DNA from 3 places in the Heyndrickxia faecalis genome. Region 2 is predicted to be linked to each of the others. Evidence: predicted binding sites of a transcription regulator. Region 2 holds the regulator's gene; each other region holds the start of a gene.
What was found. The regulator Rex, encoded in region 2, represses fermentation and respiration genes when NADH is low (regulators of the CRP and FNR family bind a similar motif). The targets are predictions, from matches to a motif close to TTGTGAAATATTTCACAA.
Positions count from the first base shown of each region.

Region 1: a site for Rex is predicted at 8,293-8,310, ahead of ric (iron-sulfur cluster repair di-iron protein). Genes of this name have one in related genera too.
Region 3: a site for Rex is predicted at 3,121-3,138, ahead of ABR335_RS14115 (L-lactate dehydrogenase). Genes of this name have one in related genera too.

Region 1 is NZ_CP158453.1:3,217,005-3,227,431, forward strand. It holds gene ABR335_RS15360 (APC family permease) at 1-968, opposite strand, end outside; cyclic di-AMP (ydaO/yuaA leader) riboswitch at 1,078-1,227, opposite strand; gene ABR335_RS15365 (glycine--tRNA ligase) at 2,152-3,534, opposite strand; T-box leader at 3,620-3,801, opposite strand; gene ABR335_RS15370 (HD-GYP domain-containing protein) at 4,042-5,064, opposite strand; gene ABR335_RS15375 (hypothetical protein) at 5,200-5,673, opposite strand; gene ABR335_RS15380 (NADH-dependent flavin oxidoreductase) at 5,817-6,935, shown strand; gene ABR335_RS15385 (YceI family protein) at 7,637-8,173, shown strand; gene ric (iron-sulfur cluster repair di-iron protein) at 8,369-9,073, shown strand; gene ABR335_RS15395 (Crp/Fnr family transcriptional regulator) at 9,575-10,255, opposite strand; gene dctA (C4-dicarboxylate transporter DctA) at 10,395-10,427, opposite strand, start outside.
Region 2 is NZ_CP158453.1:350,946-361,372, reverse strand. It holds gene ABR335_RS01750 (DUF6044 family protein) at 1-1,408, shown strand, start outside; gene ABR335_RS01745 (glycosyltransferase family 2 protein) at 1,439-2,443, shown strand; gene ABR335_RS01740 (GtrA family protein) at 2,475-2,864, shown strand; gene groL (chaperonin GroEL) at 3,318-4,943, opposite strand; gene groES (co-chaperone GroES) at 4,997-5,281, opposite strand; gene ABR335_RS01725 (CPBP family intramembrane glutamic endopeptidase) at 5,650-6,378, shown strand; gene ABR335_RS01720 (YdiK family protein) at 6,378-6,572, shown strand; gene tatC (twin-arginine translocase subunit TatC) at 6,609-7,373, opposite strand; gene ABR335_RS01710 (redox-sensing transcriptional repressor Rex) at 7,524-8,207, opposite strand; gene ABR335_RS01705 (transposase family protein) at 8,661-9,971, shown strand; gene ABR335_RS01700 (ABC-F family ATP-binding cassette domain-containing protein) at 10,236-10,427, shown strand, end outside.
Region 3 is NZ_CP158453.1:2,920,210-2,930,636, reverse strand. It holds gene ppc (phosphoenolpyruvate carboxylase) at 1-2,331, opposite strand, end outside; gene ABR335_RS14120 (hypothetical protein) at 2,760-3,014, shown strand; gene ABR335_RS14115 (L-lactate dehydrogenase) at 3,415-4,353, shown strand; gene ABR335_RS14110 (3D domain-containing protein) at 4,719-5,933, opposite strand; gene ABR335_RS14105 (hypothetical protein) at 6,062-6,406, shown strand; gene ABR335_RS14100 (IS1380 family transposase) at 6,465-7,802, shown strand; gene ABR335_RS14095 (HD domain-containing protein) at 8,146-8,694, shown strand; gene ABR335_RS14090 (YhgE/Pip domain-containing protein) at 8,889-10,427, shown strand, end outside.

The DNA of each region.
Region 1 (10,427 bases), 660 kb from region 2:
TGCGGGAACGCAGAGAATCCGGTGTTCGCAGCAAGCACGAGAATTAAAGCCGTAGTTGCCTGGACGAAATAGTACAAAACACCGTTGCCAAGTGCCCGGTGTGCCATTTGCGATACAACGGTTTCTGTTTCTTTCGGCGCAATGCCGAGCCAGTATGCGAGAAAACTGATGCCCGCTAAAAGCGATGCCAGAATGATACCCATCATGGCAAGCGTGCGGGCTGCGTTTCTCGGTGCCGGGTCGCGAAAGTTCGGGATCGCGTTGGAAATGGCTTCGACCCCTGTCAATGCCGAACAGCCGGATGAGAAAGCTTTTAGCAAAAGAAACAGTGAAATGCCGGCGACCGGCGTACCGATATGCGGATGCAGGTTTTGCGGAACTTGCCCCGTTACGGTTTTAAATAAACCGACAACAATGATGACAATCAATGCAAATACGAACAGGTAAACCGGGTATGCGAGCACATTGGCTGATTCCGTCAGCCCGCGTAAATTCAAAATCGTAATGATCAGAACGAGAAAAACCGCAATCTGCACACTGTACGGATGCAAGCTCTGAAACGCGGAAGTAATGGCATCTGTTCCGGCTGAGACGGAAACGGCCACCGTTAAAATGTAGTCCACCAGCAAGGATCCGCCTGCAAGAAGGCCGGGGGTGACGCCGAGATTTTCTTTCGAGACAAGGTATGCCCCACCGCCTTGCGGATAAGAGTAAATGACCTGGCGATAAGATAAAATAAGTGCAGCCAATAAAATTAAAATGCCGACTGTAATTGGAATAGAATACCAAAATGCCAGCGTCCCCACTGTGGCAAGTACAATCAGCACCTGTTCAGGCCCGTATGCAACAGATGAAAGTGCGTCGGATGACAGAATGGCCAGTGCTTTTAACTTGGTCAGCTTCTGGCCTTCGAGTTCATTTGAACGCAGCGGTCTCCCAATTAACAATCGTTTTATCGTGGTGAACATTTGAATTGTCTCCTTTTATCTGCAGTGTTTCAAAAATGCTTCCCCAAAAATAAGAAAAACCACAAAGAGAATTTATCTCCCCTGTGGTCTATTGCCCGATCACAGTTTCACATCCTCTCTTATAACGCTGACGGGGTTAGCTGTCGGGTTCGGGCATAAGAGTGGCCCTGCCTTTTTAAAAAAAGGTTTCACCCCAAAGCGGCGCGCGGCCGCCAACCTGGTTCCCCCGTTCCGTTTCCGGATTAAGCGGTTCAGTTATGAAACACAAATTTTTCATACGACATCCTATCTTACTCCCGTTACCATGGTTTGTAAAGACTATTTCGCAATTGCGTTTCGGTATGTCCATCTTTACCCGCCATATCCCCGGGCAAACTGTCTTTATTCACAGTACCTAATTTTCGATCATGCTTCTTTTGAAGAATATCCGAATGTGCCTAAAGCATGCAAAAAACAAGGTTTTTCGGCAAATCCGGAGTAAAGAGATAAACAGAGTTAGGAAGGTAAAACCTGGGGATGAAAAGATGACCTCTTGGGGCAGGCGGATCAATTGGAAACATAAGACCAAAAGAGGTGCGAACCCGGTGGAATTGTCTAATTAGGAGCTCCATTCGGGCCCGAAATGTCCTTTTGAACCTGTCAAAAGGACAAAACGTGCCGCATCCGGGAATGAAATGTCCTTTTGAACCTGTCAAAAGGACAAAAGGAATTGCATCCGGGCCCAAAATGTCCTTTTGAAGCCGTCAAAAAGACAAAACGAGCTGCATCAGGTAACGAAATGTCCTTTTGAACCTGTCAAAAGGACAAAAGGAGTTGCATCCGGGCCCGAAATGTCCTTTTGAAGCCGTCAAAAAGACAAAACGAGCTGCATCCGGGCCCGAAATGTCCTTTTGAACCTGTCAAAAGGACAAAACATGCCGCATCCGGGAATGAAATGTCCCTTTGAACCTGTCAAAAGGACAAAACACGCCGCATCCAATTAGACAAATTAGGCGAAAACCCGTTGAAAATGTCTAGTTAGGCGTTCTAATTGGACAAATCCAAGCGTAAAACCCGTTAAAAATGTCTAATTATGGTCTAATTAGGCGTTCCAAACGCCAAAATCCATTACGATCAGGATAGATTTGCTTATGGCTGTCCGGCGCACCAACAAAGAAAAAAACCCGCAAGTTGCGGGCTTTTTTTAAAACTTAATTTTTTCTTCCAAAAAGGCTTTAAGTTCCGTGATTGGCACACGGGTTTGCTCCATTGTGTCACGGTCGCGGACGGTCACCATATGGTCGTCGCGCGAATCGAAGTCGTATGTGATGCAAAACGGTGTGCCAATTTCGTCCTGGCGGCGGTAGCGCTTGCCGATCGACCCGGTTTCGTCAAAATCAACCATAAACGTTTTCGACAAATCCGAAAAAATGTCGCGTGCTTCAGCTGATAATTTTTTCGACAGCGGCAAAACCGCGGCTTTGTATGGCGCAAGGGCCGGGTGCAGGTGCATGACCGTACGGCTTGTGCCGTCTTCAAGTTCCTCTTCTGCATAAGAGTCAATCAGAAATGCCAGTGCTACACGGTCCGCCCCAAGCGACGGCTCAATACAGTACGGAACAAAGCGTTCATTCGTTTCCTGGTCAAGATAAGTGAAATCCTCGCCGGAATATTCCATATGGCGTTTCAGGTCGTAATCGGTACGGGAGGCTATGCCCCACAGTTCGCCCCAGCCGAACGGGAAGTTGTATTCAAAGTCGGTGGTCGCGTTCGAGTAGTGGGATAGTTCTTCTTTTTCATGGTCGCGCAGCCGCAAGTTTTCTTCCCTCATGCCGAGATTCAGCAAAAATTCGCGCGCATACTGTTTCCAGTAGTCAAACCATTTGAGCTCTTCGCCCGGCCTGCAGAAAAATTCAAGTTCCATCTGCTCGAATTCGCGCGTACGGAAAATGAAGTTCCCCGGGGTGATTTCGTTCCGGAAACTTTTTCCGATTTGGGCAATCCCGAACGGCAATTTTTTACGCATTGTCCGTTGTACATTTTTAAAATTGACAAAAATGCCTTGTGCGGTTTCCGGGCGCAAATACAATTCATTCGTGCTGTCTTCGGTTACACCCTGGTACGTTTTGAACATCAGATTAAACTGGCGGATGCCGGTCCAGTCTTTGCTGCCGCAATCCGGGCAGGCGATGTCATGCTCTTTAATCAGCGCTTCCATTTTTTCAAACGGCAGGCCGTCAACAATCATGTCGATCCCTTTTTCATGCAGGGCATTTTCGATCAGTTTGTCGGCACGGTGCCGGGCTTTACAGTGTTTGCAGTCGATCATCGGGTCATTAAAATTGCCGAGGTGGCCGCTTGCTTCCCATGTGCGCGGGTTCATCAGAATGGCAGCATCAAGGCCGACATTGTACGGCGACTCCTGGATGAATTTTTTCCACCAGGCTTTTTTGACGTTGTTTTTGAATTCGACGCCGAGCGGGCCATAATCCCAAGTGTTGGCAAGTCCTCCGTAAATTTCCGAACCCGGGAAAATAAACCCGCGGTGTTTCGCGTGCGAGACGATTTGATCCATCGTGACGCTCATTGTCATCTCTCCTTTTTTCATTGAAATGGTTTCCCCTGGGGACGGGAATGTTTCCATATAAAAAGCTCCCGGCTCCAGGCAACAGCCTGGGGACGAGAGCTTGAATTCCCGCGGTTCCACCCCAGTTGATGCGAAATTTTCGCACCCACTTTCCATGAAAAAAACTCCGGACTGCCGTTTCACCGGGTTCCTTGCCGGGCTTCCACCGCCCCCGGCTCGCTTTAAAAGGAAAAGTTCCGGCTACTATTGATCCTTCATCGTCGCTATTTGAATAGAAATACTATACCAAAACCGGGCAGGACAAGTCAATGCCCGGCTTGCTTTGGAATGAATGTAGTAATCGCGTTATTGTGACAGAGGCTTCCGCGCTTTGCCAAACCCTTCGCTCTTTCCGGGAATGTTTTGTTGAACTACCGGGGCGGACCGGACCGTACTCTCCGGTTCACCTTTCCGGCTCCAAAAAGACACGCTTTGTCTTTTTTACATGGGGTACATAAGAATCCCCGATTAATAAGGATTGGCGATTTGAAACAAGGTCAGTTTTTGTTCCATCAGGTTTAAAACCGGGTAACCTTCGACTTTAAGAACAGGCTGGTTTGGATGAAGCGGATGGATACGGATAATGCTCCCTTTCACCCCGTTACGCAGTGTAATCGGCTGTTTCCGGTAATTTTCCATCAGAAAGTTGGCAAACGGGAGGACAATTTCCCGATCGAGCCGGCCAGCATCGGCGTCCGCCATTAATTCGTCAATTGCAAAAAACACCGGCTGCCTCCTGCGGTATGCGCGGTTGGAACAAATGGCGTCAAACGTATCCGCCACCGATAAAATTCTGACAAGAAAAGGAATGGTTTTCCTGCCATCCGGATAGCCTGAGCCGTCCAGCCGTTCATGGTGCATTAGGGTCCCTTTTAAAATCATCGGGTCGAGCGATGTTTTCTCAAGCAGCCGGTAACCCGCTTCCGGATGCTTCTTGATCAAGGCAAACTCTTCATCTGTTAGTCTTCCCGGTTTATTGAGAATTTGCGGGTCAATGGTGAACTTGCCAATATCGTGGAAAAGCCCCATTTGCGCCAGCAGGCTTTGCTTTTCAGGATCCAGCTTCAAAATTTTCCCAATATTGGCAGCGATCAGCCCGACATGGATACAGTGTTTGAACAAATATTCGTCAGCGGAGAAATGCTCCATTAGTTCCAAAATAGACGTCCGGGTCGTAAACACTTCTTTGTAAAGCTTGCGAAAATTTTTTTCCATACTCTCCACTTCTGCATCACAAAGGGTTGTTTTCACTTGAATGATGCGCTGGAGTTCTTCCATTTCATGGTAAATACTCTCATATAATAAGTCATGGAAGATCCCGGGCACTTCGGTGGCAATGCGCCTGCCGTCCAATTCCGGATCGCGCAGGACTTCATATTTATTTAAAATGGCAGCGAGCCTTTCTGTAAGAAACGTCCCTTTCCGCAGCAACAGGACGCCGCTATTGGAGTACAAATCTTCTTCTAACTTTTCCCCTTTTTGAAAAAACATTGAAAAAGCTCCCCTTGAACGTACTTTTTTTACATTTTAACACAGGAATTGTTCGTGAGAGGAAGCCTTTCCGATTTTTCTTAAAAAGTTCATTTATGTTCCGCTACCTGCCAGGCATCCCATTGCAAGCGGGCATCAGTTTTCCACCGCACTTTCCTGTTTCAGAAAACGTACGACTTCCGCATAGTTTCCCGTAACGAGCGCCGGGTTTTGCAACAATTCCTCTATTCTTTTTGTATCATCCGTTTCGACGAGAACAAATCCGGGAAACGCCTGCAGCTGGATCAGCGGATTGATGCGGCGGATATCTTCATACTGATAATGCAGCTCCAAGGAGACATGATCCATTTCAAGAAACGGCACATGCTCTTCTTCATACCACTCTTCATCTGTCACAACGATCAAAGTATAATAGCGCTGGTTTTCCGCTGCCCGTGAATGGCCTTTTTCACTGATGATCCGGTCAACGCAAATCAGGCCGCCCATTATGATGAACGCAAATACAGCGTACAGCCATAAATGGGACAACAACAGCAATACCGCTGTAATCAACGAAAGGATACTCAACCTTTTTGCCACCATTTGAAGCAGTAAAAGGACATCACTCATCATTCACGTCTCCCAATTCATGATGTAAAAAATACTTTCCTATATGATATGCCTGCATGGTTGAATCGGTGCTTTTCGTTTTCGTTTTTTTGCAGATTGGAGCATAATAAAAAAGCGAAAGCAAACAGGAAAGGAGCACTACCATGAGCAAATACGATAAACTGTTTGAACCCATTACGTTTAAAAGCGGCGTCAGGGCGGAAAACCGCATCGTGATGGCGCCGATGACCCATTATTCCTCGAATGATGACGGCACGATTTCCGATGCTGAGCTGCGTTATTACGCGGAACGTGCCAAAGGACCGGGGATGGTCGTGACAGCATGTGCCAATGTTACGGAAAACGGAAAAGCGTTTACCGGGCAACCCGGCGTGCATACAGATGAAATGGTTGAGAGCATGAAAAAACTGGCACAAACGATTCAGCAAAACGGCGCAAAAGCGGTTGTGCAAATCCACCATGGCGGCCGCGAATGCCCGGCTGAACTCGTGCCCGGCGGGGATGTTGTGAGCGCGAGTGAAACAGATTCGTCAGACGGCAGCGTCCATGCGCGCGCGTTGACAGGAGAAGAAACCGCTGAAATTGTGAAAGCATTTGGCGAAGCAACACGCCGCGTGATCGAAGCCGGTTTTGACGGCGTTGAAATTCACGGTGCAAACGGTTATCTGATTCAGCAATTTTTCTCCCCGTATACGAACCGGCGTGAAGACGAGTGGGGCGGCAGCCTGGAAAAACGGCTTGCATTCCCGCTTGCTGTCGTTGATGCTGTGAAAAAAGCGGTGGAGGAATATGCAGATCGGCCGTTTTTAGTCGGATACCGCTTGTCCCCGGAAGAACCGTACGAACCGGGAATTACGATGGATGACACGTTCGCGCTGTTGGATGCGCTGATGGAAAAAGAGCTCGACTACGTGCATATTTCCCTGCAGCATTTCTGGTCTAAAGCCCGCCGCGGCGGTGAACCCGGCCGTCCGCGCATGGAACAGATCGTGGAACATACTGCAGGCCGCGTGCCTTTGATCGGCGTCGGTTCCCTGCACACAGGAGACGAGGTTTTGAAAGCAATGGAAACCGGCGTGCCACTTATTGCCCTCGGCCGTGAGCTTGTCATGGAACCGCATTGGGTGGAAAAAATCAAAGCCGGACAAAAGGATGCGATTCAAACCGCGTTACAAAAAGGCGACCGCGAACGGCTCGTTATTCCGGAACCGCTGTGGAAGATGATCATCTCAACGCCGGGCTGGTTCCCGTTTGCAGAATGACATCTGCATGTTGCACGGCATTGTCAAAGAATGAATGGCTGCGCCGCGGGGCTCGGTTGACGACCGAATTGAAGCATACGTAATTGCCAAAGAATGAGTGGCTTACTGCGGGGCTCAGTTGGCGATCGAATTGAGCATACGCAATTGTCAAGAAATGAATGGCTTTGCCGCGGGGCTCGGTTGACGACCGAATTGAAGTATACGTAATGACCAAGGAATGAATGGCTGCGCCGCGAAGCTCGGTTGACAACTGAATTGAAGCATATGTAATGGTCAAGGAATGAATGGCTGCACTTGTCCAATCTGGCCTAGAGCTAAAGCCAGAGTATATAGATGCGATGGAATGGGCATCATTATATATAAGTTGGCATGCAATTTTTGGGCTGGAATTACCTACCTTCTCCAGTTATTGACTGGCACGTATTGCTGCGGGTTTTCAGCACGCGGCTTTTGCGCGACTTACGGCGTACCCGGATTGGTTCCCGCAAACACCGTTAACAACGCAGGATTCTGCCTGGTGTAAGAACCACTATACTGCGAAAGAAAGTGCAAAAAGCACTGTTAACATGCAGGGTTCTGCCTACCTGCTGATTCAGAAACCGAACCCTTTTAAAAAAAGGGTTCGGTTTTCTTGACTTTTTTCACTTACAATATTAAACTAAGTTACGAAAAGTAAGTTTTAAAGACAGGAGGAATTCATGATGACAAAAACAAAATGGGCAGTTGACTATGCACATAGCACCATTGATTTCACAGTAAAACATATGATGATTTCAAAAGTAAAAGGGTCTTTTCAAAAATTCGAAGCCGAAATCGAAGCTGATCCCCAAGATTTAACGGATGCAAAAGTTTCTTTTATTGTTGATGCCAGCAGCATTCATACGAAAAATGATGACCGCGATAATCATCTTCGTTCTGCAGATTTCTTAGATGCTGAACAATATCCGAATATTACATTTGTTTCCAAGTCGGTTACAAAGGCAGGGGACAATGATTATAACGTTACCGGTGATTTAACGATTCATGGCGTGACAAAAGAAGAAACCTTTAAAGTCACATTTGAAGGGATTTCGAAAAACCCGATGAGCGGCGCGGAAACAGCCGGCTTTAGTGCAGAAGGGACCGTAAAACGGAGCAATTACGGCCTTACTTGGAACGCAGCCCTTGAAACAGGCGGTGTCCTCGTTGGCGATGAAATCAAATTTACGGTGGAATTAGAAGCAAGCAAAGCAGAATAATTGCGGAAGCGCCAATTTAAATTGGCGCTTTTTTCTTTGGTCAGATCATGCTTCTTATGGCCAAAACATCCCGGATATTTTGGGATGCTTTTTTTCTAAATAAGAACTTGTCTCATTTTTTGTGATGTGCATCACAAATAAGCGGGTGCTGATGGTTTATGATGAAGACAGCAATGGAATGGAGGAGTGAATTCAATGGAACGTTTTACAACAAACCAGACTGTCGGGGAAATTGTAACTTTATTTCCAAAAGCGGCGGATCTGTTTAAAGCAAACCGTATCGATTTTTGTTGCGGCGGCAATGTGTCTGTGAAAGAAGCAGCGGAAAAGCGCAACCTGTCAGCAGATGAACTGGTTGATGCCATTTGCAACCTTTATGGCCAATATGCCGGAAAAGCCGTTGGGCAAAATTGGAATGAAGCGGGCTATACGGAAATTGTCAACCACATTCAGGCCACCCACCATGCGTTTTTGCGCGAGGAGCTGCCAAATTTGAGCCCGTATGTGACAAAAGTGATGCGCGTCCACGGCGGCAACCACCCGCATCTCATCGAAGTGCATGAACTGTTTAGCCAATTAAAGGCAGAACTGCTGGCGCATACTGAAAAAGAAGACGCTGAACAATTCCCGGCCATTCGTGCATACGAAAGCCATCCATCTGCCGCTAACCTGAAAGCCGCGACAGCCGGTTTGGCCGATCTTGAAACAGAACATGCCGCTGTCGGGGAAATTTTGCACCGGCTTCGCGAAATTACCAATAACTATACATTGCCGGAAGGGGCATGCCGTACATTCCAGCTCGTGTACCAACGCCTTGAAAATTTTGAAAATGATACATTCCAGCACATTCACCTGGAAAATAATATTCTATTCAAGCGGTTGCTCGAAGAAGCCGTTTGACTTTTAAAAGGCTGCCTGGGAGGACAGCCTTTTAAAAAGGGACGGTTTTGCATTTCATTTTTCTTTTCTGGCCTCGGGGAAGAACAACTCGTTGCGCGTTCGTTCCCCTTTTGTCCTTCATTATCTTGATGAAGGACGTTTCACTGCTCGCGGGCGTTTCTTTTGTCTTTCATACTTTCGATGAAGGACATTTCGTTGCACAGGTGCCCTTCTTTTGTCTTTCATACCCTCGATGAAAGACGTTTCACTGCTTACGGGCGTTTCTTTTGTCTTTCATCACCCCGATGAAAGACATTTCGCTGCCCTGGCAACTCTCTTTTGTCTTTCATCACCTCTATGAAGGACATTTCGCTGCCTGGGCGACTCTCTTTTGTCTTTCATACCCTCGATGAAGGACATTCCGTTGCACAGGTGCCAGTCTTTTGTCCTTCATCACCCCGGATGAAGGACGTTTTGCTCCCATGTCTTTCTTTGCTTTAATTCTTACCGGCGGGAAGTTCTTTATTCCCCAAGCAGTTCCTCTGTCAGTTTTTCCTGGTGAATGAAGTACGTGCCTTTTTCCTGCGGGAGAATGAGGTTTTTTTCTTTAAGCTGGCGGATCGTGCGGCTGACCGTTTCGCGGGTGACGCCGATCATGTTGGCGAGGTCTGAGTTGTTGAGCGGGGTTTTCACGAGGACCAGCCCGTCTTTTTCCTGAACGCCATGTGTACGGGCGAGGCGCAGAAAAAGTTTGACCACTTGCTCGTAAGCGTTGTTTAAAATCTGGGCTTCGAGGCGGTCCTGCAAGTCAAGGATTTCATCACTCATCACACCGTATAGAGTCATGGTCAGCTGCGGATTGTTGAGCAACACGCTTTCAAAATCAGCAATCCGGATGGCAACGAGATTCGTGTCCACAACCGCCATCGCATTCGCCGGGTAGCTTATTTTCCGGAAAAAACCAACATGCGGGAACATGTCGCCATCGCGAAGCAGTGTGACAACCTGCTCTTTGCCGTTCGCATCGGTGCGGTAAATTTTCACTTCCCCGCTTTCAATAAAATAAACGGCCTCCTGCGGGTCCCCCTGGAAAAAAATATGCGCACCCTTTTCGACATGCTTTTTAACGGATATTTCTGCGATCACAGCCAGATCCGCATCCCCGAGTCCTTTAAAAAGCGGCATTTTACGCAGGTTTTCCAAAGCGCTCACTTCCTCATTACGCAGCTGCAGGCGGCCTGCAGGACAAATCCCTTCAACACACTCTATTGTACACAAAAATAAGCACACTGCCCAAAGCCAATGTAAAAAAAGAAGAGGGCCCCAATCGGAGCGCCTCTTATTAAGAAGGAATCGATTCTGTAGGATGGGCAAC
Region 2 (10,427 bases):
CCCTTCGGTTGTGGCTTATACATTCAGCCAGACGATTACAAGAGTCTTTGCTTTTTTAGGAATGTACCTGTTGCTAAAACGGCATTTCGTGCAAGGGCAGGACGGTTACTTTATCAGGGTATGGGTATCTCTTGCTTTTGCGATGACCCCGTTTTGGCCGTCCGGCATGTTAAGCACATTGGGGATGCCGCTTGCGCTTTGGGCTTTTTTAAACATCAGGAACCGGCAGGCCACATGGAAAGAGTGGCTGGCGCTGACCCTTTTGCCTTTTTACTCCAGCTTTGTGCTCGGGTTCTTCTTTTTTCTGGCGGCGATGGGACTTTTGTGGATACGGGATGTGCTTGTGAAACGGGAGCGCAACTGGCCGTTCTTTTTTGCAATCGGCTGGATGCTGGTGCTGTATTTAGGGATTGAATACCGGCTTGTGTATTCCCTTGTCTTTTCCCATGAGCCGACAAGCCGGAATGATTTTGTTAGCTCGAAACTCGGCTTTTGGCACACGCTCCGGCTTGCGCTAAAAAATTATGTGTTCGGGCATACACATGATATGACCGTGCACACGTTTGTCATTCTGCCGTTCTCTTTTATCGCCATGTGGCTGATTTATAAAACAAAAGCATGGAAAAAGGAAAAACGGTATGTGCAGCTTTTTATGCTGAATGCCGTTTTATCGCTCTGGTATGCTTTCTGGTTCAACAAGGCATGGGAACCGTTAAAAGAAAAGATCAGCCTGCTGAATACGTTTAACTTTGCACGGTTTCATTTTTTGCGGCCGCTTATCATTTATACGATGTTTGCAGTGGGGGCATGGTTTCTTTGGAAACGCGGCAGAAAGTGGAAGGCATTCGTAAAATGTTGCCTCATCGCCCAGGTGGTTGTCCTGTTTGCGTTTAATCCTGAAATTTATTATCGTGTTGCCGGGAAACCTTCGTTCAACCAGTTTTACGCGACGGGCCAGTTTCACGAAATCGGCCGCTATATCGGCAAACCGAAAAGCGCTTACCGCGTCGCCAGCATCGGGATCCATCCGGCCATTGCCCAGTACAACGGTTTCTACACCTTAGATTCTTACAATAATTATTATCCGTTGTCTTATAAAAGGAAATTCCGAAAAATCATTGCCGGGGAACTGGAGAAAAGCCCGCAATTAAAAACGTATTTTGACCAGTGGGGGAACCGCTGTTATATTTTTGTCAGCGAACTGGGCAAGCATTATGAATTCCGGAAAAACAGCGGCGTCAAAATCCATCATCTTGCCATCGATACAAAAGCGTTTGAAAAGCTTGGCGGGCGGTATATTTTCTCGGCTGTCCCGATCCAAAACGCAGAAGAAGAGCATTTGCGGTTTTTAAAAACTTTCCGCAATGCCGACTCGGCGTGGACCATTTATTTATACGAAGTAAAGTAAGCATCATGCTGGTAAAGGAGATGCTGTAGAATGAGTCAATATCCGAAATTAACGATTGTTGTTCCTTGTTATAATGAAGAAGCCGTATTGCATGAAACGATGAAGCAGCTGTCAGAGGTGCTCGAATCTCTGATCCAGTCCAAACTGATTGCAAAAGACAGCACGCTCTTGTTTGTCGATGACGGGAGCCGCGACAAAACCTGGCAGATCATTGAATCCGCTTCGGCCCGCCATCCGTTTGTAAAAGGCATTAAACTGTCGCGCAATGCCGGGCACCAGAATGCGCTGCTTGCAGGGCTTACGGTCGCCAGTGAGCATTCCGACTGCGTCATCTCCATTGATGCCGATTTGCAGGACGATATCCGGGCGATTCGGGATTTTATGGAAAAATATTGGCAAGGCTACGATATTGTATACGGCGTCCGCGACAGCCGGGAAACGGACACTTGGTTTAAACGGACAAGTGCGCAAGGGTTCTACTGGCTGATGGGAAAAATGGGGATTCAGCTCGTGCCGAACCATGCTGATTTCCGGCTGATGAGCAAGAGAACATTGGAGGAACTTTTAAAATATAAAGAAGCAAATCTGTTTTTGCGCGGGATTATCCCTTTGCTCGGGTTTCCTTCTACGAAAGTGTATTACGACCGAAAAGAGCGGATGGCCGGGGAATCAAAATATCCGTTAAAGAAAATGCTCGCTTTTGCCCTGGATGGCATTACGTCTTTCAGCATAACCCCGGTCCGCTTTGTGACGGCCCTCGGGTTTGTCACGTTTATTTTAAGTGCTTTTGTCGGCCTTTATGCCCTTATAGAGGAACTTGCCGGCCATACCGTCTCCGGCTGGGCTTCCCTGATCATCTCTATCTGGCTCCTTGGCGGCCTGGAGTTGATGGCGGTAGGGCTGATCGGGGAATACATCGGCAAAATTTTTAAAGAAGTCAAAAGGCGCCCGCGCTATACTATTGAAACGAATTTATATAAAGACGGGAAATCTTCTTTCGCCTTAAGCCAAAACAGTGATACAATGAAAACTTGAAAACACAACTTACGAAAGGTTTGCTGGACCCATGCTCAAACAATATGCCGCTTTTCTTAAGTTTTGCATTGTCGGCGCCGGAAATACGCTTGTTGATTTTCTCGTATTTTTTCTGCTCACATCATTCCATGTGCCTTATCTTGTTGCACAGGCCTGCTCTTATACGGCCGGCATGGCAAACAGTTATTTGCTGAACCGGTTCTGGACGTTTCAAGTAAGAAAAAAAGCAACATGGGGCGAGGCTTCACGGTTTATTGCCGTCAATTTAATCGTCTATGCGCTGACTTCCCTTCTGCTTTTCCTCTTTCACGAGCAGTGGGGCTGGCCGCTTTTATACGCGAAGATCATTGCCACACTGGCAGGGATGGCCGTCAATTTTCTTGGCACAAGGCTCTGGGTATTCCGTGAACACGCGGAATAACCGGGCCGGCATCCCTAAAAAAACCGGCTTGCCTTCTTTCTGTCACCTGTTCAGGCCCTTCATTTCGCGCCCACCACGCTTACGTTTGCCGCTTGCCTCACCCGCCATCATTAGCGGCTTATGGGCATAGCCTTCATTCCGCAATCACTTTTCTCAAACACTTCCCTCTATTTTGCAACCATCTTACTTACGGTTTATACGCTTCCCTTCATTTCGCAATCACCCCGTACAGGACTCATGCCGCTTCCCTTCTTTTCGGCTTTTGCCATTTCAACACCCCTGTTCATTTGTAAGCATACACAAAGCGTGTATGAGAAACAGAAAAAAGAGGCTCCCGGTCACTTCCCGGGAGCCTCATTAAAAATGTAACGATCTAAAACATGAACCGAAACATGGAATGGTACAGTTTTGAACGTCTGTAAAAGCCGTTATCCCAGCATTTTCAGGCGCTTATTACATCATGCCGCCCATGCCCATGTCAGGGGCGCCGCCGCCTGCAGGTGCCGGCGGTTCAGGTTTGTCGGCAACAACTGCTTCTGTTGTAAGCAGCATTGCAGCAACAGATGCAGCATTTTGAAGTGCGGAACGGGTTACTTTCGTCGGGTCCACGATACCCGCTTCAATCATGTTGACCCATTCTCCATTGGCGGCATTGTAACCAATGCCGACATCTTCTTTTTTCAGGCGTTCGACAATGACTGAACCTTCAAGGCCGGCATTTTCCGCGATTTGGCGTACAGGTTCTTCCAAAGCGCGTGCAACGATATTGATGCCTGTTTGAACGTCGCCTTCTGCCTCAATGGAAGCGACTTTCTTGATGACATTGATAAGCGCCGTGCCACCGCCTGCTACAATGCCTTCCTCAACAGCAGCGCGCGTAGAGTTCAAAGCATCTTCAATGCGCAGTTTGCGTTCTTTCAATTCGGTTTCTGTCGCAGCACCGACTTTGATGACTGCTACGCCGCCAGCCAGTTTTGCAAGGCGTTCTTGTAATTTTTCGCGGTCAAATTCGGAAGTTGTTTCTTCCAATTGCATGCGGATTTGGTTTACACGTGCAGAAATTGCAGCAGAGTCGCCTGCCCCTTCCACGATTGTCGTTGTTTCTTTTGTAACAACCACTTTTCCGGCACGGCCGAGCTGGTCAATTGTTGCAGATTTTAAATCAAGACCGAGTTCTTCTGTGATCACTTCGCCGCCTGTCAGGGTTGCAATATCTTCGAGCATCGCTTTGCGGCGGTCACCGAAGCCAGGCGCTTTCACCGCAACTGCATTGAATGTGCCACGCAGTTTGTTGACAACGAGTGTTGCAAGAGCTTCCCCTTCAACATCTTCCGCAATCAGCAACAGCGGTTTGCCTTGTTGGACAACTTGTTCGAGAACAGGCAGGATTTCCTGGATATTGGAAATCTTCTTGTCTGTAATTAAGATGTAAGGGTTATCCAGAACAGCTTCCATTTTGTCGGAATCCGTTACCATGTAAGGCGATGCATAGCCACGGTCGAACTGCATTCCTTCCACAACGTCCAATTCCGTTGAGAAGCCTTTTGATTCTTCAATGGTAATAACGCCATCGTTGCCCACGCGTTCCATTGCTTCAGCGATCAATTCGCCGACTTCTTCGTCAGCAGAGGAAATTGCAGCAACTTGGGCGATGGAAGCTTTGCCTTCGATTGGTTTCGAAATGGCTTTTAATTCTTCGACAGCAGCCGCAACTGCTTTTTCAATCCCTTTGCGGATGCCAACCGGGTTTGCACCTGCTGTTACGTTTTTCAGGCCTTCACGGATCATTGCCTGTGCCAGAACAGTTGCAGTGGTTGTACCGTCACCAGCTACATCGTTCGTTTTGCTGGCCACTTCGGAGACAAGTTTGGCACCCATGTTTTCAAACGCGTCTTCGAGTTCAATTTCTTTTGCGATCGTGACACCGTCATTTGTGATCAGCGGAGAACCGAATTTCTTTTCCAGAACGACGTTACGTCCTTTCGGGCCCAATGTCACTTTTACAGCATCTGCCAGTTTATCCACACCACGAAGCATACCGCGGCGGGCTTCTTCGCCGAATTTAATTTCTTTTGCCATTTATAAAACCTCCTCATGTCATATCGTTATTTCTATGTTTCAACAAGCCAGGCTTATTCCACAACCGCCAGAATATCGCTTTCACGAAGGATTAAGTATTCTTTTCCGTCATATTTCACTTCAGTGCCGGCATATTTCGAGAAGATGATGCGGTCGCCTACTGCTACATCGATGGCAACACGTTCACCGTTATCAAGGGTACGCCCGGAACCGACAGCCACAACTTTGCCTTCCTGTGGCTTTTCTTTTGCCGTGTCAGGCAGGACAATACCGCTTGCTGTTTTTTCTTCCGATTCAACTAATTCAATGACAACGCGATCACCCAGTGGTTTTAACACGTGAAACAACCTCCTTAATTCGTATTATGTAAAATTTTGTCCATTATTAGCACTCGCATAAGTTGAGTGCTAACACATTTATTATAATAAATAATTCCTTGCTTTTTTGCAAGTCTCTCATCCAACTTTTTTTATTTTTTTCGGGCCCTGCATCCTTTAAAGAGCCCCGTCAAAGGATGCCGGTTGCGCGCCTCCATTTCAGCCGCTTGCCCTTTTATAAGTATGCTTGATCACCATCCGGATATGCAACTGAAAAGGCTGGCTCTGCGCACGGCATTTGAACCCCGCCCGGTTCAATAGTACAATGAACATATTGGACGAATTTGCGATCCTTTAAACTTTGAACTGGCAAGAAAGGAAAAGAACGCGTGAAAAAAGAGTATGTGTATATTCTCGTGACGTACATCCTTATGCTGCTGTCCGGCGCCGTCGGGTATCCGTTGCTCTACTATGCCGGGGTGAACGTTTTCCACGAACCGGCAGACAGCATGCGGACATTGACGCCCCCGCTTTGGACCGTCATCAGCTTTATCATCGGGCTGATCATCGTCCTGTACTTTTTAAGAAAAGCCGCAAAGAAAGAAACAGACCGGACTGAACCGCTTCCGGCCGCGCCATCCGCCATATGGGCAATAGGCGGCGTCTTTCTTTGTTTCTTTGCCCAGACTGCAGCCGCGATCATTGAATCATTATTCGGTGCCCCGGCTGCCTCCAACAATACGCAGCAAATCATGGCGCTGATTGAAAGATTTCCGCTCGTCATCCTCATCAGCTCGATCGCAGGGCCGATTCTCGAGGAAATCGTTTTTCGGAAAATCATTTTCGGCACGCTGCGCAGGCGCTTTTCATTCCTTTTATCCGGTATTGTCAGCTCGGTTATTTTCGGACTCGCGCATACCGAACCGAGCCACTTGTTTTTATATTCCCTTTTAGGGCTGACGCTCGCTTATTTATACGAGAAAACAAACCGGATCACCGTTTCCATGTTTGCGCATGTTTCCATGAACACGATTGTGGTCGTGAGGCTGCTTTTGCACCCGTCCGTTCTGCAGACATCCGTACATGAAATTTACAGCTCAATTGGAGGACTTCTATAATGAGACCACTTTTTTCAGGGATTGTAAACTGCCTGCTCGGGGCTTTGTTCACTTATTTTGCCATTCAGCAGGTACAAGTGGGCGGCTGGGGCTTTTTTTCTTATTTACTGCTGTTGATTGCAACATTGGATCTGGGTTCCGGCATCAGGCTGATCTTTCTCCATTTCAAGCTGAAAAACTCAGTGAAAAAATAAAAGCCGTTTTCCGGCTCCGTCCGGAAAACGGCTTTCTTATTCAGAAGCAATCGTCTGTTCATCCATTGGCATTTCTTTTGCCGCTTTTTTGGCATTGCGGTACGCCATTTTCGAAATCAGTGTGCTTGCTTCATACAGCAAAACGAGTGGAACAAAGGTAATCAGCTGCGAAAACACGTCCGGCGGGGTGATGATGCCGGCAGCTGCAATCAAAGCAAGATACGCATATTTTCTTACCTTTTTCAACAGTCTCGGCGTAATGATGCCAAGCCGGGTCAGAAACAGGACCACGACCGGCATTTGGAACACAAAGCCAAACGGAAGCGTGATCTCTAGCAGAAACTGAATATACTCCCGGATCCCGATCACCGCACGAATGCCCATTTCATTTGACAAGCCCATCATAAACTTCACCATCAGCGGACAAAGCACGAAATAGGAAAAAGAAACGCCGGCTATAAAAAGCAAGATGGAAACAGGAATGTAACTTAATGTCAGTTTCTTTTCTTTCTCATACAGCCCCGGGCTTATAAACGCCCAAAGCTGGTACAAAATCACCGGCAGGGTCAATAGGCATGCGATCACAACCGAAACTTCCATAAAAACCTTAATAGGATCGGTTACCCTGAAGGCATTCATCGTGAACATGCCGGCATTTTTGGCATGCTGCAAATAACGTATAACAGGTTTTGCGGTAAAAAAGCCAACAACCAGGGCAAACAGAAAGAAAATGAGAACGGTAATTAACCGCTTTCTCAATTCCTGGATGTGTCCGGTAACCGGCATTTTTTTCGTATTCATCGCCGTTCCCCTTTAAGTGCCGGCGTTGAATCCGCCCTTTTCCCTTTGCACGCCACAGCCAAATCCGGCCATTGCCATTTGCGCCTGCATTCCGTTTTCAATCGGGCCACCCCCTGTACCCACTATGATAACGGAAAAAAAGCTTTTTGGCTATGGCTTCGCAACCGGCTCTTTTGTTTCTTTCAAATTTTCTTCATCATTTGAATAATGTTTTAAAAAGTAGATCAGTGCCTGCAGTTCCACGGCCAGGTCAATATGATGGACGCGGATATCCGGCGGCACGTTCAGCCGGGCAGGTGTAAAGTTTAAAACGCCTTTTACATTTGTACTGGCAAGCTCGTCTGTCACTGCCTGGGCACTGGAAGCGGGGACCGTCAAAATCACAACCGTCACATCTTCCGCGCAAAGCCGTTCTCTTAATTCGTCCATGCTGTAAACAGGCACATTGCCAACATGGCTCCCCACCTTCCCGGGGTCATTGTCAAATGCCATCACAATCCGTGCGCTGTTATTCTTCGAAAAATTGTAATTCAAAAGGGCTGTACCGAGGTTCCCAACGCCAACCAGCGCTACATCTGTGATCTCATCCTGGTTCAGCGTCTTGCCGAAAAAAGACAATAAATATTTTACATTATAACCATAACCTTTTTTTCCAAGTGCCCCGAAGTAGGAAAAATCCCTGCGTATCGTAGCGGAGTCGACTTTCACCGCTTCACTCAGTTCCGCCGAGGATACCCTTTGCTTGCCAAGTGTATATAAATTTCTCAGGTACCGGTAATATAATGGAAGCCGTTTTGCAGTGGCTTGCGGTATTTTTACTGATTCATCCTTCATGTGAAATCCCCCAAGTTGAAAGCTTAAGTTTTTTGTGCTGTTGGTTCCAATCGTGCGTCCATTCCAGAATGGCAGCGCTGCCATTCTTCATTATAATATTACTCCTATCTGAGCAAAGAAAAAATATGTTTTAAAAAAATGCCTGCATGCGTCTTTTTCTCTCTCCAACTATGTTAAATATATCACAAGTAAGCATTTTTTTCATGGGTTTTTACGAATTTATGTGAAAAGTTTTTTGACAAATTCCGATCACGCAGCTCTGAGGAGTAAAAATTTTTCGTGATAATTTAAGTATCCCCCCCAAAAATACGGCCAAATATGTAATAATTTAAATAATTAGAGCTTGCTGGACGAATATTTTGGTATGGCTTAGTGACAAGTCGAATACAAGCTAAAATTTGATTCGTTCAGCAAGCCCTAATTAAACTTGGCTGTTTTGAGGGGGTTTTTATTTTGGTTACTAGAAAAGAAAAAAGAAATCGTGAAAAAGAAGCAAATTATTTTTTCGAGTTCCTTAAAATTCAGAAGCATTTTTTCAAAGACCTGATGAATAACCTAAAAAAGGTAGCAGACCACCGACATCAAAGCTATATCACTTATGGTCCAGAGGTCCTTTTATTTACGATGATGTTGAAAAATATGACCGGCCTAAAATCCATGAGAAACATGAGTGAGCGTTTTAATAAAGAAGAATGTATTAAAAATGTAGGGAAGGTGTTAGGCTTAGATTTTCTTGAAGAACTTCCACATTATGATACAATTAACGACTTTTTATCTGGCTTAGATGTAAATGAATTAGAAAAAATTAGAACGTATATGATTAAAGAATTATTGAAAAAAAGGTCTCTCGAGTCTTATCGAATTGAAGGAAAGTACTGGGGTGTCATCATTGATGGAACTGGATTACACACCTTTCATAAGAAACATTGTAAACACTGCCTGAGACGGGCATATACAAATAAAGAAACAGGAGAAACGAACGTACTTTATATGCACCATGTACTTGAAGCCAAGCTTGTCGTGGGGGATATGGTCTTCAGTATTGCCTCCGAATTTATCGAAAATGAATCAGAAAATGTTTCTAAGCAAGATTGTGAATTAAAAGCCTTCGACAGGCTGGCAAAGAAAATAAAAAAAATATTTAAAAGACTACCGATTTGTATCTTGGGAGATAGTCTCTATGCATGTGAAACGGTATTTAATCTGTGCAGGGCGCACAAATGGAAATATATATGCAGATTTAAGGAAGGGAGAATTAAAAGTATCTCGACGGAGTTTAAGGCAATAAAAGAGCTGGAACAAAGTAAGGATCAGAATTCATTAGTTTGGGTGAATGATATTGCCTACAAAGACAGAACGGTCAATCTGATGGAGGCCACAATGAAAACAGAGGATGGGAAATCGAAAGAGTATGTATTTATAACGGATATTAAAATCACGAAAAAGAACGTGGAACGACTCATCGCTGCAGGAAGAAGCCGCTGGAAGATTGAAAATCAAGGATTTAACGAACAAAAAAATAATCGTTACAATATAGAACATGCCAATAGCCAAAACTACACAGCCATGAAAAATCATTATTTATTAGTTCAAATAACAGATATTATTAGACAGCTGTTTGAAAAAGGTTCGTCAATCTTAAAAGCACTCAAAAAAACGGCAAAAGAAAAATCCTCAAATCTGTTGGAATCGTTTCGGACACGCATTTTAACAGACGAGGATTTCACCCATTTAAGTAAGCCAATACAAGTAAGGTTTACTTAATGGTTATATTATAGCAAAGGATGTGATGTAAAAAAAGGTTTTTTTGAAGTTATCCACAATTTTAAAAAAGAAATTTGCAAATTCGGCTCTTTTTGACTTTGAAAGCAGAAAAAATAGATGGAAAAATTTTCTAAATGTGGATAAGTCATTTTATCATAAAACATCTAAAAATTGATGAATTTACTCTTCAGAACTGCGATCACGCCGGTTGAGTTGCAGTTCGCCTTCCTGTACACTTACAATGGTATAGAGGTGAACATAAAGATGATGTTGCTGCAAGTTCAACAAGTCACAAAATATTATGGCGCTGAACTTATTTTATCGGATATAAAATTAGAAATTCAAACAAAAGACCGGATTGCCTTGGTCGGGAGAAACGGGGCCGGCAAATCGACCCTCCTGAAAATCATCGCCGGCCAGCTTTCTTATGATGAAGGTTCCATCATTATGCCGAAT
Region 3 (10,427 bases), 950 kb from region 2:
CGGCCATGATGCATACATTTCCTGGAGCAACTTGAAATTGCCGGTTTCTTCCACATATTTGCTCAGACCTGTGCCGGCTGCATACCAGGCGGGGAGGAGCTGGCGGCTTTGCGTCCAGGAAAATACCCACGGAATGGCGCGCAAGTCTTCGAAACGGGCGCTCCCTTTCCGGCTCATCGGGCGGGAGCCGATGTTGAGTTCACCGATCTCATTTAAAGGCGTTGCCTGTTTGAAATAAGACAGGAAGTCAGGGTCGCGGAAGACGAGTTCCTGATATTTTTCAAGCGCATATTCGGAAATTTTATCCATTGCCCTGACAGCTTCTTCGTTTGGCGTTTTGCCATTTTTCTCGTTCTGTTTTTGTTCCGTGATGGCACACATCATTGTAGATGTCGCCTGCTCAAGGCTTCGGTAAGCAATGTCGCGCAGCAAATAGCGCGATGACAGCACCTCACCCTGCTCGGTGATTTTCACGCCGTCGCCAAGTGTAACTGGCGGCTGGGACAAAAGGCTTGAATAAAGCGGGCCGCCGCCACGCCCGAGCGAACCGCCGCGCCCGTGGAAAAATTTCAGCTTGATGCCGTATTTGGCGCCCATTTCGTGAATTTCTTTCTGTGCTTTGTACAGCTGCCAGTTCGCTGTCATCGTGCCGCCGTCTTTGCTACCGTCGGAATAGCCGAGCATGACTTCCTGCAGATTGCCTCGCACCTTTAAATGGTTCCGGTAAATGGGCATTTGGAAAAGGGTTTCGAGCATTTTCGCGCCGTTCCGCAAGTCCGCGATCGTTTCCAGAAGCGGGGCGATATGGATCTCGCTTAAAATATCCCCGCTCGGGTAGACGCGGTACAGGCCGGCTTCTTTCGCGAGCACGAGCACTTCCAGCACGTCGCTGACCGAGTGTGCCATGCTGATCAAATATACCTGGATGGACCGTTCGCCAAATGTTTGGTGGGCGCGTTTGATCATCCGGAATGTATTGATGACTTCCTGCGTTTCCGGCGTAAAAGTATCATAGATTGAAATCATCGGCCGCGGGTCGTTTAGAGCTTTCAGGAGCACCGCGACTTTTTCATCTTCGGACAGATTTTTATAGTCCTTCGCAATATTGACGTTATAAAGCACCTCGGCAAGGGCCGATTCATGCTCGCCGCTATGGTTGCGGATATCGAGTGATGCCAGGTGGAAACCGAACAACTCGACCTGGCGGATGACTTTGCGGAGCAATTTAATCGGATGCCCGGCCGGATGGTGCTGGTTCACGCTGTCCCGGATCATATACAGATCGGCAAGGAGCTCCTCTGTGGAGTGATAGCCGCCATTGTTTTTCCCCACACATTCCAGTTTATGGATCATAATCGTCAGTTTTCTGCGGTAAATTTCATCTTTTGTCGGCCATAATTTTGCAGCCGGCATTGTATTTTCTTCGCTTTCCACAGACGCAAGCAGGGCATGGCTGGCGCTTATTTTTTTGGAAGAATGGCTGAGGAGCTCCCGGAGTGTTGTAAGCGACTTTTTATATTTTTCCAATACGAGTTCACGTTGCATTTCGAGCGTTTTCCAGGTGATGTCCGCGGTCACGTTCGGGTTTCCGTCCCGGTCGCCGCCGATCCACGAGCCAAAATGAAGATAGGAAGGGACTTTAAATCGCTGTCCGTACGATTCGTGCAGATAGTCTTCCAAGTCTTCGTGTATGCGCGGCAGCACGTCGAACAGGACATTGTCGAAATAGTAAAGCCCGTTTTTCACTTCGTCGAGAACGGACGGTTTTTTCTCGCGGATTTCGGAACTTTGCCATAAAATGGTAATCTCATTCAAAATCGTTTCTTCAATGACTTTTTTCTCGTAACGGGTGTTTGCATATTCGAGCGCTTTTAAAAGATCTGCAATGCGTTTGTGGATTTGCAGAATGGTCCGCCTTGTTGCTTCTGTCGGGTGTGCCGTGATAATCAGTTCAAGCGATAAGCTGTTCAGCAGTTCTGCAACCATTTCAGCCGGCACTTTTTCTTTCCGCAGCGTTTCGATGCCATCTTCAAGTGAACGCGGTTGAACCTGGTCTGTATCTTCCGATTGGTACTCCCGCCGGCGCTTAATCCTAAAATTTTGCTCGGTAATATTAAATAATTGCAGATAGGTAGAGAAGGCGCGGATGACTTCCTGGCGTTCTGGCGGATTCAGATCTGTAATTTCTTTTTTTAATTGAAGGTAGAAAGCCTCATCGCCTGTTTCCCTCGCTTTTTGTGCCAGGGAGCGAATATTTTGGATCGTTTTGAGCAATGCTTCGCCGCCTTCAAATAGGATCACTTTATCCAGCAGCCCGGCGAGAAAATCCATGTCTGCCTGCAGTGCCATCCGGGGTGCTTTCTTTTCATCAATTTGATGCAAGGATAATCGCTCCTTTCATTTGGTAGAAAAATGCACAAAGAAAATGATACTTATTATTATACTTGTAAAATGAAAAAAGTCTAATACTTTATAAAATTAAAAAACAGCAAAGGAACATTCCCTACATAGAAGGATAAATTAAGGATAAAATGCGAACAATTAAAAGTCAACGGTAAATATCATTCGTGTTTTTTGCGGGGCAAGTACCGGGGATGGGAAGAAAAGAATTGGCGGTGAAACCGTTTTTTTCTTCTTTAATAATAAATTAAGAAATCGTTGTTAGAGTACAAATAAAGCAGCCGGTATGAAGAGAAAAGGAGATGCTTTCTTTGAAAAAAGTGCATTTATATGAAATTGATTTTATGTGAGGCTTTATTATGCTCGGCGTACTGGCTGTCCACATCACGTCCATTTATGATGCGCAATTGAATGACTGGACAGTTGCGTTTTTGTCGATGTCTGCCGTCCACGCTTCCATGCATGTGATGCGGATTTTTTTTAAGCGGGCAGATTCTGCGTTTTTGGAGGACAGAGCAGGCATTCAATCATTTGGGTGGGATCAGCCATTCATTTCTCTGCCCGGGTCAATTTGTGAAAGTGCGCACAAAAGGGAATACCGTTTACATATCTGACCTTTTCAAATAAAATCATTTGTGAAAAATGTAAACGGATAATAACGGAAAAACCGTCATTTTCCTTCATGCAGGCAGGTGAATTTTCAAATTTTCGCCATAAAATATGTGAATCTGATCACAAAAATAGTGGTATACTTACCCATGTGGAAGAAAAGAAAATGAACGGAACGATCAATTTCAGTCATAAAAGAGCATGCCGTCCATCTCTTTCACAAACCGTATGGCAGCATTTGCTGCAAAAGTTTAATCGTCCTGCTTTAAAGGAAAAGCAGTATGGAATCCATTAGGAGTTGGCACAATATCCATAGACTGGATAGGGGCCCGCCATGCCGGGCTTGCAAAACTGCTTTCATACAGTGGATATATCTTTTACTTTTGATGGGAAGGAAGATTATACATGAAAAAGGTCAATCGTATTGCAGTGGTTGGAACGGGTGCAGTTGGTACAAGTTACTGCTACGCCATGATTAATCAGGGTGTTGCAGAAGAGCTTGTTTTAATCGATATTAACGAAGCAAAAGCAGAAGGGGAAGCCATGGACCTGAACCACGGCCTGCCATTTGCGCCTACGCCGACCCGCGTTTGGAAAGGCGATTATTCCGATTGCGGCACTGCCGATCTTGTTGTCATTACGGCAGGTTCCCCGCAAAAACCGGGCGAAACAAGGCTTGATCTTGTTGCCAAAAACGCAAAAATTTTTAAAGGCATGATTAAGAGCATCATGGACAGCGGCTTTAACGGGATTTTTCTTGTTGCCAGCAACCCGGTTGACATTTTGACATATGTAACTTGGAAAGAGTCCGGCCTGCCGAAAGAACATGTTATCGGTTCGGGCACAGTGCTTGACTCCGCGCGTCTCCGCAACTCTTTGAGCGCCCACTTCGGAATTGACCCGCGCAATGTCCATGCCGCAATTATCGGCGAACACGGCGACACGGAACTTCCGGTTTGGAGCCATACAACGATCGGTTATGACACCATTGAAAGCTATCTGCAAAAGGGAACCATTGACCAAAAAACATTAGATGATATTTTTGTCAACACGAGAGATGCGGCTTACCATATCATTGAACGAAAAGGGGCCACATTTTACGGCATCGGGATGTCTCTGACCCGGATCACAAGAGCGATCCTGAACAATGAAAACAGTGTTTTGACAGTCTCTGCCTTTTTGGAAGGCCAGTACGGAAACAGCGATGTGTACATTGGTGTTCCTGCCGTTATTAACCGCCAAGGCGTCCGTGAAGTGGTTGAAATCGAGCTGAACGACAAAGAACAGGAACAATTTAGCCATTCTGTTAAAGTATTAAAAGAAACGATGGCACCTGTATTGTAAGCATGTGTCGGCTGGGCTTCATGGGAGGCCCGGCTTTTTCTTTGAAAAAAATCCCGGCGCCTGCCTGAAAAAGGACTGCCGAAAAAGTTCACGTTTGTTCCGTGCCCCCGCTCCTAAATTTATGCTATACAAGTTGAACTAAAGATTCCTACTCTCTATGTATTCCCGGAAGCCATGATGATCATTGATTTTGACGCGAACAATTGAAATTCACTTTAATAAAATGACCAAAATATCGCAGCTCTGTTGCCTCCTTCATGCAAATTGGTGCTCGGGCTTGATGTAAAAACTTAAGTTCATTTTATACGGGACCCCATAGGTGGATATAAAAAAGCAGCCTTGAATCGGTTCAAGGCTGCTTTTTCTTAATTCAATATGATCACTTTGACTGTACGGCGCCCCCATGCGATGGAAGCTTTTTTGTTCGGCATCAGGACATCGATGATATGGCCCTTAATGGCACCACCGGTATCGGCTGCGATGGCAACCCCGTATCCTTCAACCCAGACTTTGCTGCCGAGCGGAATGACCGACGGATCGACAGCGATCAATTTCATGTTCGGGTTTTTCTTAATGTTATATCCTGTAGCAGTAATGTCCGACTTCGTATCTTCATGGTTATAAGATGTTGCCGTCACATAAAAGGATTTGCCTTGTGGCGTACTGTGGCTGGCAGATGCGGCGGGTTTGGTTCCGGCCGTTTTCCCGGCACTGGCTTCCGCTGGCTTTTTCGCTTGTGCTTCTGCGTTTTTTTCTGCTTGCGCTTCTGCTGCTTTTTCGGCTTCAGCATCGCGTGCTTGTTTTGCGAGGGCTTCTTCCCTTGCTTTTGCAGCCGCCTGCTGTGCCTTTATTTCTTTTTGCAGGTTGCTGATTTTTGTATTCAAGTCGGTTTGTTTTTGTTCCGCTTGTGACAACTCATTTTGAATGCTGTCATACTTCGATTTTAGTCCCGACAATGCCTTTTCCTTTTCTTTTAAATCTGTTTGCAGTTTTGCTTGGCTGCTTTTTAAGTTTGCCTGCTCCTGTTCGAGCACTTTTTCCTGGTCTGCAATGGCTTTTTTATCGGCTTCAATTTTCGCAAGGTCTGCTTTTTGCTGATCCAAAAGGCTTGTATCAGCGTTCAGCAGGGTCGCGACTGCACTGACCCGGTTGATCAGGTCGCCAATGCTTTCCGCGTTTAAAATCGTTTCAATCACATAGTCGTATTGGTTGTTTTTTTGCATGGCAACGAGGCGTTTTTTAATCACGCCTTCCCGTGCAGAAACTTGGTCCTCCAGCTTTACAATTTCCTCTTTTTTCTTTTCGATAGAATCTTTTGCTGACTGGATTTTCGCTTCGGTTGCTGCGATATTATCTTTATTTTTTTGAATGGACGATTGCAATGTATTCCAGTCTTTTTGCAAATTCTCCATTTTGCTTTCGACGGCTTTTTTCTCCGATTCTTTCTTTTGGATGGTTTGCGTATTTTCATCCAATTTTTTCTGTAAGGAACCTTGATCTGTTTCTGCATAGGCATTTAGTTGTGCCGTGCCAACGAATATGGCAAACGCCATAACTGCAATTCGCCTTTTTAAGTGCATAAGACAACTCCCTTCTCCGTACTCTTGTTATAACACAAATAGGTAGAAAGGAAGATTACAATACGATTAAATTCATATTACGAGAATGAAAACGGACTCAAATCATGTGAAAAAGGGAAAAGATAGATTTGGGTGCTTTTTCGGCTGATGATGGGCAGTTATTAGACTTCTGCCTCCGTCAGCAGAAACAGGCGTATGAAAAGCAGCAAAAAGAAATAAAGCGGGTACAGCGGCAAATCACTGTGCTCAAGCAATGGTCGGATAAAGCATATCGAGAAGTGGGAAAAAGTGATAACATAAAAGAATTCGAGGGGGTAAAGGCAAAGAAAATAGATAAAAAGAAGCAGGGATCAGCTTCTTTTTCAATTCAGACAGGATGGGAAGGAATATTCTGTGCCTTTGTGCCGGTCAAGGATTCTTTTAATCCTGAATCCGTGACGAAATTTCCGCTTAAAGGCAAACAAATCGCATAAAATTTAGTATAATTGGTATATCAGACAAATTAAATTCATTCCACATTCAGGTGATCTCATGAAAAAGTTTGTGATAGAACCCACAAAAGAACGAATTGTTGCCCAAGCTGGCTTAGCGATAGTAGGAAATTTACTAAATCAAACGAATTTAGTTTCCAGGTTGAATGCCTATAAACTCCCTGATATCTCCCGGTATCCGGCTTGTTCCAATGGCGATGTGGCTAAATCTTATATCGGCTTGCTTTGCCAGGGAAAAAGTGATTATGACAATATTGAAACCTTCCGTGATGATGCTTTTTTTGCACTGGCTTTGGATATCCAGAGGGTTCCTTCCAGCCCGACTCTCAGGCAACGATTGGACCAGGCCGCCTTGGTGGAAAAATGGAAAACGATCTTGCACGAAGAATCGCTGGATCTGATTCGCCATACAAATGCGGAAATCAGCCCGGTTTACGCCAAAGACAAGCCGTATATCCCGGTTGATCTGGATGTCTCCCCTTTCGATAACTCCAAGACAAAAAAGGAAGGGGTAGAAAGAACCTATAAAGGCTGTGACGGTTATGCCCCTATGTTCGCTTACATGGGACAGGAAGGTTACTGCCTGCATGTTGAGATGCGAAAGGGAAGTGTCCACTGCCAAAAAGGTACACCAAATTTCATCCAGGAAACCATTCAATCTGCCCGGAAACTAACAGATCAGCCATTGCTTTTCAGGCTTGATTCCGGAAATGACAGCCGGGATAATCTCATTATTCTCCTAGAAAACCATGCAAGCTTTATTATCAAACGCAATCCCCGTAAGGAAAAAGCTGAGGACTGGCTGAACATTGCCCGAAAATATGGGATCTGTTGTGAAGAACGGGAAGGAAAGAAGGTTTACCTTGGATCCATCCCCGAAACCATTCAAATTAAGGACCAGGAGCGAAACATCCGAAAAGTTTTTAAAGTGACCGAAAGAACCATCTCAAGAGACGGACAAATTTTTTTAATTCCCGAGTATGAATTTGAAACCTACTGGACGGACCTTGAAGTGCCGCCTCATGTGGTGATCTCTCTTTATCATAACCATGGCACTTGCGAACAGTTCCATAGTGAAATTAAATCAGAACTGGATCTCGAACGGCTGCCGTCAGGCAAATATGAAACGAATGGCCTTGTGCTCCATTTCGGTGTATTTGCGTATAACCTGCTTCGCTTGATTGGACAAGAAAGCTTGAAAAAACAAGATACGCCATTGAAAAAGAAAACAACAAGAAGAAGAATCCGAACCGTCATCCAGAATATGATCACACTGGCCTCAAAGCTGGTTTTCCGTGGCCGGCAATGGAAATTAAAAGTCGCGGAGACCAACAAATGGTTACCGGTCTTTACTCGTTTGTATCAAGCCTTTTACTAAACATCCCGATCAATAGACTACTAGGAAAAAAGAAATAAAAAAACGAAAACTTGAAAAAATGGAAATTTGCAGATTTATTTGGCGTGCACAAAAACGAATGAAACAGGGAAATTTTTACATACTGAATCACTAAAAGTGCATTTATCGAATAGTCGGACACCACTATATCCTTACTCTTGGGAAATCTACCTATTAACGGCGTTTGTTATATTTTCGTCACGGATTCAGGTTAATGTTTAAGAAGTCCAAAAGTAGTGCTGAGCTTTTCGATTTTCATTCATGTATAGCCGCGCCGTTTTGGTATGATGATAAAAGCAGCTTTGTATGAAGAGAGGAATTTCTAATGGAAATGGTGGAAAAAGCAATTGAATTTGCGGCAAAAGCACATGAAGGCCAATACCGGAAAGCGTCCGACCTGCCGTATATTGTGCATTCGTATGCGGTTGCCATGATGCTTTTAAAAGAAGGCTGCCGCAAAGAAGTGGTCGCAGCAGCGCTTCTCCATGATACGGTTGAAGATACTGCGGTGACAAACGAGGAGATAAAAGCCGAGTTTGGAAGCAATGTTGCCCGGATTGTTGAAGCCTGCACTGAACCGCCTAAAAATGTGCGGTGGGAGGAACGGAAGCAGCATACCATCGAGCGATTAAAAACGGCAGAAGAGGAAATTTGTATGCTCATATGCGCAGATAAACTCCATAACTTGAAAACGATACACGAAGAATTGCGAAAAAGCGGGGAAAGCGTGTGGAATGCGTTCAGCCGTGGAAAAGAAAAGCAGGAATGGTACTATAGAAAGATTGCAGAAACTATTGCGTTGCACCATTCTTTTCCTTTACTGGAGCAGCTGCAGTCGGAAATAAAGCAGGTTTTCGGCGTTATCCGGACATGAATAAGTGCAGGGCAAGACATTGCCGGTGAAATAACGGACTTGTTGCTTGAAAAACTGCGAATATGGGCACCGGCCTTCATTCATCATATTAACGTTACCTGTGCGAAAACGGAGACGCACAGGCTTTTTTGCGTGTACATGACAGCTCAAGCGGTTGGAAAACATAAAGATACAACAACACTTGGAGGCTGCCAATGAAAAAGGTATGGAAGATTTATGCAACCGATTTGAAAAAAATGACAACAAACTGGGCAGCAAGTCTGATCATTGCCGCCTTGATCATTCTTCCATCATTGTATGCCTGGTTTAACATCAAGGCATCCTGGGACCCATACGGCCACACAAAAGGAATTGCGGTAGCCGTTGTGAATTTGGACCGGGGGACAGCGATCAACGGAAAAAAAGTACACGCCGGTAATGAGGTCATCAAAAAGTTGAAACAAAATAAAGCGCTCGGCTGGAGGTTTGTACAGGAAAAGGAAGCTGCACGCGGCGTAAAGACCGGAGAGTACTATGCAAGCCTGACCATACCGGAAAATTTTTCGGAAAAACTGGCTTCCATCCTGGGTGATAAGCCGGAGAAACCGGTCATTACTTATACCGTTAATGAAAAAATCAATGCGATTGCGCCTAAAATAACAGGGTCGGGTGCGTCTGCCATTACACAGCAAATTAGTGCGCAATTTGTAAAAACCGTTAGCAAAGCGATTTTTACAATGTTTAATCAAATCGGCATTGAACTTGAAAGGGATTTGCCGGATATTGAAAATTTTAAAGCATGGGTTTTTAGATTGGAGGGAGACATTCCGGAGCTTAACCGGATCATCAGGACGGCAGATCGGGATATTACGAAAGCAGACGCAGTAAGAAAACAGGCAGAAGGCGCGATGCCCGATGTCCTGCTGCTTGCAAAACACGGCAAAACCGTCTCAGGGGACATGTCCCGCTTTTTTGGAAACACTGGAAGTTTGCTTGAGCAGACGGATACCGTGATCAAAACCGGACTGGAAGCACTGAATGCCGCCCCTGCTGTCTCGAACCAGGTGAGTATGCTGGCGGACAAAACGAAAATTGCAGAAACAGCGCCAAAAAATACGATGATCTTGCAAAATAGCAAACAGATCTCTGACGCGTTCAGTGATTTGCTCCGAACCGCTGCTGAAGAAACCGGTTCGGAGCATCTTAAGCGTATGGCAGCCCGGTTTACTGCACTCAGCCAATCCTTTCAAAAACAGAAGGACCTAAACGGGAAAATTCTCCAACAGGCCCATAACGGGTTGCTGCCGGAAGCATTGCAGGCAGATCTAAAGCAGGAAGCCGGCCGTGCCGGGGCCATCGCCGGCAGCCTGCTTGAAAACGATGGTGCAGCCATCGCCGCGGATTTAAAAACATTTGTGGCACAAGCCGGGCAGGACAGTGCAAAAGCAAACAAGCTGTTTCAAAAATTGGAAGGCAGCCTGCCGGATATCCAGGCGATTCTCCGCGATACGAAAACCGGGCTTGCAATCGGGAAAGCAAAATTGAAAACGGCTGAAACAGAACTGCCGGCTGCTGAGAGAAAAATCAGGGAACTGGCTGGTAAAATCCGGGCGTTTGAAAAACAGGGAAATATAGACCGGTGGATTCAACTGCTGAAGAACGATGCACAAGAAGAAAGCGGGTTTTTAAAACAGCCGGTATCGCTGAAGGAAGAAGTTCTATATCCAATCAAAAATTACGGTGCGGGCATGGCT